2 regions of the Cupriavidus sp. H19C3 genome follow, and region 2 is predicted to be linked to the other one. Evidence: predicted binding sites of a transcription regulator. Region 2 holds the regulator's gene; the other holds the start of a gene.
The links. Region 2 encodes sigma-54, which starts transcription at its own class of promoters, with help from an activator protein. Its sites were predicted from a motif close to TGGCANGNAANCTGCTTT; they were not measured.
Positions count from the first base shown of each region.

Region 1 (4,627 bases), 1.6 Mb from region 2:
CACACGAACGCCCCGCAGGAACGACCCACACGAACGCACCACAGGAAGGGCCGACCCAGGCGGGCCTCAAGCCTGCCGCCTCACCCCTCCCGCAGCCGGCGCCACAGCGTGGTGGCACTGATTCCCAGCACATGGCAGGCCGCAGCGCGATTGCCGCCACATTCGGCCAGCACCCGACGAATATGCTCGGCCTGGCTGGCACGCGCCACCCCCGCCAGCGAGCGCCCCTGCACTGCGTCAGGGCTGGCAGGCAAGCGCCGCTGCCCGAGCGCCGGGCTCCCATCGTCCCCTTCGGCACCCGCCTGGCCATCAACACCGCCGCCGGTATCCGCGCGCGCGCCCTTAGACGCCGCGCCATCCGCCATGCCCGTGCCGGCAAACAACTCCGGCACCGCTGCCTGCAAATCCCGCAACAGGGCCGCCGGCTCGAGCCGCCGACCCGCAATCATCACGGCGATGCGCTCGGTCACATTCTCCAGCTCGCGGATATTGCCGGGCCACGCATAGCCGGCCAGGCGCCTGCGCACGGCCGCGGGCAAGGGCGCCGGCTGCGCGATACCGAGGCGCTCCTGCGCGCGCCGGAACAACAGCTCGGCAAGCTCGGGCAGATCCTGCGCGCGTTCGCGCAGCGGCGGCATGTCGATGCGCAGGATATTGAGCCGGTAGTACAGGTCCTGGCGGAACGAGCCGTCCCGCACCAGCGCGGCCAGGTCGCGATGAGTGGCGGCGATCACGCGCACGTTGACCGGCACCGCTTCCAGCCCGCCGATCGGCAACACCTGCTTTTCCTGCAGCACGCGCAGCAGGCGGGTCTGCAGCGCGGGCGGCATGTCGCCGACCTCGTCCAGAAACAGCGTACCGTTGTGCGCCGATTCGAACAGGCCCGCGCGGCCACCGCGCCGGGCACCGGTAAACGCGCCCTCCTCGTAGCCAAACAGCTCGCTCTCCAGCAGCGATTCCGGAAACGCCGCGCAGTTGACGGCGACGAACGGAAAGGCCCGGCGCGGGCTCGCGTCGTGCATGCCCTGCGCCAGCACCTCCTTGCCGGTGCCGCTCTCGCCACCGATCAGCACGGTCGAGTCGACCCCCGCATAGCGCCGCGCCAGTGCGCGCAGGTCCGTCATCGCGGCCGAGGCGCCGGCCAGGTCGTCGAGCGTGTACCGCACACCGGCACGCCGCGTGCGACTGCGCGAACGCAGGTTGCGGTCGGCCCGATGGATCGCATTGGCATCCTGGATGGTCAGCACCGCGCCGGTGGTACCGGCCTCGCCGACGATCGGAATGCGGTTGACCACCACCATGCGGTCACCGAGCCGATGGATCGCCTCCAGCTCCTGCGTGCCGCTTTGCATCACGCCGTCGAGGTCGAGCCCCGGCGCCAGCGCGGCCAGTTTGCGGCCGGCTGCAGCAGTGGCCGAAGTCCCCAGAAAGCGCTCCATGGCAGGGTTGAAGGACTGGATGCGGCCCTCGACATCGACCGCGGCCACCCCTTCGTTGAGATGCGCGAGGATCGTATTGACGTAGTCGCGCCGGTTCGCCTCGATGCGCCGCAGCCGGGCCGCCTCGATGGCGTCTTCGAGCGCCAGCCGCACCGCATTGCCCGAGTACAGGAACACGCCGACCAGCCCGTAGCGCTCGGCCAGATCGGTCACCATGCCAGGTCCGACGATCACGCGCACGCCCTCTTCCTTGAGCGCGCGCACGCGCGCGGTGGCATCGTCCTCGGTCAGGTAGGTGTAGGTCGGAATCGCCAGCGAGAAGGTCCGCACGAAATCGTCGACCTCGGCAAACGTCGCCGCGTGCGTGACCAGCGCCACGTGCGGCGAAATCCTGCGCGCGGTGGCGAGCGCGCTCATCACGTCGAAACCCGTCACCTTGACCAGCACCACCGGCACATCCACATGCTGGCGCAGGTACGCGCCATTGGAGCCACCGGCCACCACCACGTCCACGCGACCGTCGCGCGCGATGGCGCTCGCCGCGGCGTCGTAGCCCTTGTCGAGGATCCGGAATTCGGCGTGGGCGGTGTACGAGGGAATCAGCTCGGCGAAGGCACGCGTCAGGCGGCTGATACCGACCGCCCAGATGCGGGGCCGCGCGCCGGCGGCGGGCGGGGCCGGTGCAGGCAGGGCATTCGGCAGGGGAAGCGGATGCGAAACAGGCGTCATGGAACGGCTACCGGCGGCGTATATTGATCTGGCCCGAGTTGATCTGGCCCGAGTTGATCTGGCCCGAGTTCATTGGGCCGGGTTGGATCGCGCCGACATGTGTGGCAAGCAGCCGGCATACGGGACCTGCGTCATTGTGCGCGCCCGGCGTTCGCATTTCAACTTTGAAATGCATAAGCTTTCAAAGCTGAAATTCACCGTCCCGGCATACGTGCCACACCGCATGCCCCAATGATAGAAATAACTTTAGATTTAACATATAAGCCTCTGTTTTTATGATACTTACTGGCATGCCAAGAAAATCAGCATCGGTTTCCATCGCCCTTGGCACACCATTTGCGCAATAGCGCACGTTCCTTCCGATCCACTATTGCTGCTTTCGACCCCACCATGACCTTCTCCGCTGCCGAACTCGCCCGCTCCGCCGGTGCCCGCTTCCGTCAGGCCCTGGCCGACGAAAAACCGCTGCAGATCCCCGGCACCATCAACGCCAACCATGCGTTGCTGGCCAAGCGCGCCGGCTATCGGGCGATCTACCTGTCGGGTGGCGGCGTGGCGGCCGGTTCGCTCGGCATGCCTGACCTCGGCATCTCCAACCTTGACGATGTGCTGACCGATATCCGCCGTATCACGGACGTATGCGACCTGCCGCTGCTGGTCGACGTCGATACCGGCTTCGGTTCCTCGGCCTTCAATGTGGCGCGCACCACCCGCTCGCTGATCAAGTTCGGCGCGGCCGCCATGCATATCGAAGACCAGGTCGGGGCCAAGCGTTGCGGCCACCGCCCCAACAAGGAGATCGTGTCGCAGGACGAAATGGTCGACCGCATCAAGGCCGCGGTGGACGCCCGTACCGACCAGAACTTCGTCATCATGGCCCGCACCGACGCGCTGGCCGTGGAAGGCCTCGACTCCGCGCTGGAGCGCGCCGTGGCCTGCGTGGAAGCCGGTGCCGACGCGATTTTCCCGGAAGCCATGACCGATCTGGACATGTACCGCCGCTTTGTCGAGGCGGTGAAGGTACCGGTACTGGCCAACCTGACCGAATTCGGCGCCACCCCGTACTTCACCCGCGAAGAACTCGGCGACATCGGCGTGGCCATGATCCTGTACCCGCTGTCGGCGTTCCGCGCGATGAACAAGGCCGCCGAGAACGTGTACCAGGCCATCCGCCGCGACGGCACGCAGAAGAACGTCGTGGACACCATGCAGACGCGCCAGGAACTGTATGACCGCATCGGCTACGATGCCTACGAACAGAAGCTGGACGCGCTCTTCGCCAAAAACAAGGCGCGCTAAGTCGCCAACGGCACCCCGATCATGCCGACAGGGAAGCGTCAATCCGCAAGCACAACCCAGGAGACCCATATGTCCGAAGCACAACCGCTCGCCACGCCCAAGCCCAAGAAATCCGTCGCGCTGTCTGGCGTGGCTGCCGGCAACACCGCGCTCTGCACGGTCGGCCGCAGCGGCAATGACCTTCACTACCGTGGCTACGACATCCTCGATATCGCCGACACCTGCGAGTTCGAGGAGATCGCCCACCTGCTGGTCCACGGCAAGCTGCCCAACAAGGCCGAGCTGGCCGCCTACAAGGCCAGGCTGAAGGCGCTGCGCGGCCTGCCCGCCAACGTCAAGGCCGCGCTCGAATGGGTGCCCGCGAGCGCCCACCCGATGGACGTCATGCGTACCGGCGTCTCGGTGCTCGGCACCGTGCTGCCCGAGAAGGACGACCACAACACGCCGGGCGCGCGCGACATCGCCGACCGCCTGATGGCCAGCCTCGGCTCGATGCTGCTCTACTGGTATCACTACAGCCACAATGGCCGCCGCATCGAAGTCGAGACCGACGACGACTCCATCGGCGCCCACTTCCTCACGCTGCTGCACGGCAAGACGCCGTCCAAGCTGTGGGAGCGCGCGATGCAGACCTCGCTGATCCTGTACGCGGAGCATGAATTCAACGCCTCCACCTTTGCCGCGCGCGTGGTGGCCGGCACCGGCTCCGACATGTACTCGGCGATCTGCGGCGCGATTGGCGCGCTGCGCGGTCCCAAGCACGGCGGCGCCAACGAGGTGGCCTTCGAAGTGCAGAAGCGCTACGACACGCCCGATGAGGCGGAAGCCGATATCCGCCGCCGTGTGGAGAACAAGGAAGTCGTGATCGGCTTTGGCCACCCGGTGTACACCACCGGTGACCCGCGCAACCAGGTGATCAAGGAAGTCGCGCGCAAGCTGTCGAAGGATGCCGGCGCGATGAAGATGTTCAATATCGCCGAGCGCCTGGAAACGACCATGTGGGACGCCAAGAAGATGTTCCCGAACCTCGACTGGTTCAGCGCCGTCAGCTACCACATGATGGGCGTGCCGACGGCGATGTTCACGCCGCTGTTCGTGATCGCGCGCACCTCCGGCTGGGCCGCGCACATCATCGAGCAACGGATCGACAACAAGATCAT
Region 1 is NZ_CP184985.1:712,030-716,656, reverse strand. Features, by position in the region: gene prpR (propionate catabolism operon regulatory protein PrpR) at 81-2,168, opposite strand; gene prpB (methylisocitrate lyase) at 2,559-3,467, shown strand; gene prpC (bifunctional 2-methylcitrate synthase/citrate synthase) at 3,537-4,627, shown strand, end outside.
Region 1: a site for sigma-54 is predicted at 2,271-2,288, ahead of prpB (methylisocitrate lyase). Genes of this name have one in related genera too.

Region 2 (4,627 bases):
TTCATCGACAATTTCTCGGCCACCGAACTGGCGCAGGACGGCAGCACCAAGCTGCGCTTTACCGGGATCAAGATGATCCATTTCGAGGACGACCAGACCTACGAGGTCACGCGTCCGGCCATGCGCGCCTACGAGCCGGACCGCCCGCCGGTGACGGCCAACGCGGACCGCGGCGTGATGAACGCGGAAGGCTCGATCATCGACCTGTACGGCAACGCGTTCATCGTGCGCCAGGCCGGCGCGGACCTGAGCAAGGATCCGCGCATGACGGCCGCGTCGCAATATTTCCAGCTTCTCGTCAATGACGATATCGTGAAGACCAACCAGCCGGTACAGCTGACGCGCGGGCCTTCGGTCATGAATGCCAACGGCCTGATCTTCAACAACGTCACGCGCGAAGTACAATTGCTGGGTAACGTACGCGGCACCATCATTACCGTGCCGCCGCCCGGCCAGGCGCAGAAGCCATAAGAAACGCGGTACCGACACCGTCCGTCACGATCGCCGCATCGTCACGGTCACCGTCTCACCGTCGGTAGCTGCGCCAACGTGTCAGGCCGTCTCCCTTGTCCACTTTCTAGCCGCTATGACTTCATCCCCGACGACTTTGTCCCGTCGCCACCCCGCCGCGTATGCGCTGCTGGCCTCCGTCGCCGTGCTTGGCCTGCTGCTGGCGCGACCCGCCCTGGCCGAGCGCGCGGACCGGGACAAGCCGCTGGTACTGGAGGCGGACAACGCCAGCTACGATGACGTCAAGCAGATCTACACGCTCACCGGCAACGTGGTGCTGACCAAGGGAACCATGGTGCTGAAGTCGGACGCGGCCGAGCTGCGCACCGATCCCGAGGGCTACCAGTACGCGATCGCCACCGCCAAGGCCGGCAAGCAGGCCTATATCCGCCAGAAGCGCGACGGCGTGGACGAATATATCGACGGCTGGGGCGACCGCATCGAATACGACGGCAAGCAGGAGCTGTCGCGCCTGATCGGCCATGCGCGCGCGGCGCGCGTGGCCGGCGCCAAGATCATCGACGAAATCCGTGGCGCGCTGATTACCTACGACAGCCGCAACGAGTTCTACACGGCCGCCGGCGGTGGCGAGAACACCTCGGCCGGCAGCCCGTCGGGCCGTGTGCGCGCCGTGCTGTCGCCGCGCGCGGACCAGGCCAGCGCACCGGCCGCCCCTCTCGACCTGAAGCCGGCGCCCGCGCCGGGCAAGCCCTGAACACCGGCGTCCGCGCCGCTCCCTCGCAGTCATGAACGATACCGCCACGCTCGCCACGCCGACTTCCTCCGCCACCGCCACCAACGGCAGCACGCTGGTCGTGCGCCACCTGAAGAAGCGCTACGGGTCGCGCACCGTGGTCAAGGACGTGTCGCTCGACGTCAAGAGCGGCGAGGTGGTGGGCCTGCTGGGCCCCAACGGCGCCGGCAAGACCACGTCGTTCTACATGATCGTCGGCCTGGTGGCGCTCGACGAAGGCGATATCGTGCTCGACGGGGACCATATCAGCGGCCTGCCGATCCACGAGCGCGCGCGCATGGGCCTGTCCTACCTGCCGCAGGAAGCCTCGGTGTTCCGCAAGCTGAACGTCGAGGAAAATATCCGCGCGGTGCTGGAGCTGCAGACCGAGAACGGCAAGCCGCTCAAGAAGGACGAGATGAACAAGCGCCTGGAGACGCTGCTGGACGACCTGCAGATCGCCCACCTGCGCAACAATCCGGCCCTGTCGCTGTCCGGCGGCGAGCGGCGCCGGGTGGAAATCGCCCGGGCGCTGGCGTCGTCGCCGCGCTTCATCCTGCTCGACGAGCCATTTGCCGGCGTGGACCCGATCGCGGTCGGTGAAATCCAGCGCATCGTCAGCTTCCTCAAGGCCCGCAACATCGGCGTGCTGATTACCGACCATAACGTGCGCGAGACGCTCGGCATCTGCGATCACGCCTACATCATCAGCGAGGGCACCGTGCTGGCGGCCGGGCAGCCCGAGGACATCATCGCCAACGAGTCCGTGCGGCGCGTCTACCTGGGCGAGAATTTCCGCATGTGACGTCGCTGCCGCGGCAATGCGGGCGACCCGGCTGCCGCGGCCGAACACGATCACCAAACTGAAGCGATAGGCGATAGCAATTTCCGTTCCATCGACGGAGAGATGCGCATAGAATAGGTCGCATGAAACCGTCGCTTCAGCTTCGTCTCTCTCAGCACCTTGCCTTGACTCCCCAACTGCAGCAGTCGATCCGGCTGCTGCAGCTTTCCACGCTGGAACTGCAACAGGAAGTCGAACAGGCCCTGACCGAAAATCCGCTGCTCGAACGCGAAAACGACTGGATCGAGAGCCCGCTGCGCGTGGCCGCCGATGGCTCCGTCAATGTGCAGAGCGCGCCGGCCCCGACGCCCGCCGAGCCGCAAGGCAGCGGCGAGGATCGCGCCGAAGGCGCCGCGTCCGGCGACGACGAGGGTTTTGGCGATAGCGGCGGCGAGGATTACGGCAACGACTGGAGTCTCGACGACTTTGCGCGCCGTCCGCAGGGCGACGAAGACGAAAAGACGCCGATGCAGCTGCGCGACGCCGAGCCGACGCTGCGTGAGTACCTGATGGAGCAGCTGACGCCGCTCAAGATCTCGGTGCGCGACAAGGGCCTGGCGGTCTTTCTGATCGAATCGCTCGACGACGACGGCTACCTGAGCGCCTCGCTCGAGGAAATCTGCACGGAACTGCCGGAAGAGCTCGAATTCGAAATCGAGGAAGTCCAGGCGATGCTCACGCTGCTGCAGAGCTTCGACCCGCCCGGCGTGGGCGCGCGCAATGCCGCCGAATGCCTCACGCTGCAATTGCGCCGGCTCCAGCATCCGCAACGCGAGCTGGCGCTGACCATCGTCAACCACCATCTGGAGCTGCTGGCCGTACGCGACTACACGCGCCTGAAGAAGGCGCTGCAGGTCGACGAGGCAGCCCTGAAGGCGGCGCACGAACTGATCCGCTCGCTGGCACCCTACCCCGGCCACGCCTACAGCCGGCCCGAAGCCGACTTCGTGGTGCCGGACGTCTTCGTGCGTAAGAGCGGTACCGGCTGGATCGCGCAGCTCAATCCCGATGTGATGCCCCGGTTACGCATCAACGATATGTACGCGCAGATCCTGCGCGGCGCCAAGGGCGAATCGGGCACCGCCGGCCTGCAGCAAAAGCTGCAGGAAGCGCGGTGGCTCATCAAGAACATCCAGCAGCGCTTCGACACGATCCTGCGCGTGGCGCAGGCCATCGTGGAGCGGCAGAAGAACTTCTTCACCCACGGGGAAATCGCGATGCGCCCCTTGGTTTTGAGGGAGATAGCCGATACACTCGGTTTACATGAGTCCACCATTTCCCGTGTGACCACCAACAAATATATGGCCACGCCAATGGGGACCTTCGAACTGAAGTACTTCTTTGGAAGCCATGTGTCCACCGAAACCGGTGGCGCCGCCTCATCCACGGCAATCCGCGCGCTGATCAAGCAACTGATAGGAGCCGAAGACCCCAAGAATCCCCTTTCCGACAGCCGCATCGCCGAACTGTTGGGCGAGCAGGGCTTCGTTGTCGCGCGTCGTACCGTCGCCAAATACCGGGAAGCCCTCAAGATCCCAGCAGTGAATCTCCGCAAGTCTTTGTAGCCGAGCTGCGTCACCTGCCTTGGTGCAGCTCTTTCAGAAGGAGAAGCGCTATGAACTTCAAGATCAGTGGACACCACCTGGACATCACGCCGCCTCTGCGTGAGTACGTGGAAACGAAACTGGAGCGTATCGTCAGGCATTTCGATCAGGTCATTGGCGTAAGCGTGCTGCTATCGGTGGACAACCATAAGGAAAAGGAACGCCGGCAGTATGCGGAAATCAATCTGCATCTGAAGGGCAAGGACATCTTTGTCGAAGCGCATCATGAAGACCTCTACGCGGCGATCGACTGTCTGGTCGACAAGCTCGACCGCCAGGTGATCCGTTACAAGGACCGCGTGCAAGGTCACGACCGCGAAGCCCTCAAGTACCAGATGGCGGCATCGCAGATGCAGCAGCAATAAAGCCATTGAAGGCGACCGGCAACCGGTCGCCCGGGGTTGAAAAGAAGTGGATAAAGCCGCGCCGGAAGCGCGGCTTTTTTGATGGCCGCGCGCTGCGGAAGCGGGCAAGCCGGGCCGGGCGTGGCAGGGCGACCACGGACTTTCGCAACACGGTCGTCACGGTGTATGCTGCGCCATACATCACGCGTAGGAGACATGCGCACCGCTGACGGCTCATGATGGGGCCATCAGGATCGGGGCGCGCCGCGCCGCGTCTCATTGCGGTGCACAAGCGCCAGGCGGCGCTGCTCTATAATGGCCGGACGCTCCAATGCGGGTGTCCCCTGGATTTCGTAGAACCAGTACAACCGATCTGTCACACGCCTGCGGGCAGCGGCCCAGCGTTCCGGCCCCGCCCCACCGTCCTGGCATTCTTTGCATCTATCCGCGCATCGCCCATGAATCGTTTGGCCAAATTGCTGCCACCCGGCAACATATCCCTCGACGTCAGCGTCACCAGCAAGAAGCGCGTGTTCGAGCAAGCCGGGCTGCTGTTCGAGAACAATCATGGGGTGGCGCGGGCAACCGTCAC
Region 2 is NZ_CP184985.1:2,334,887-2,339,513, forward strand. Features, by position in the region: gene lptC (LPS export ABC transporter periplasmic protein LptC) at 1-471, shown strand, start outside; gene lptA (lipopolysaccharide transport periplasmic protein LptA) at 587-1,225, shown strand; gene lptB (LPS export ABC transporter ATP-binding protein) at 1,257-2,048, shown strand; gene DFLDMN_RS10815 (RNA polymerase factor sigma-54) at 2,171-3,652, shown strand; gene hpf (HPF/RaiA family ribosome-associated protein) at 3,703-4,056, shown strand; gene DFLDMN_RS10825 (PTS sugar transporter subunit IIA) at 4,494-4,627, shown strand, end outside.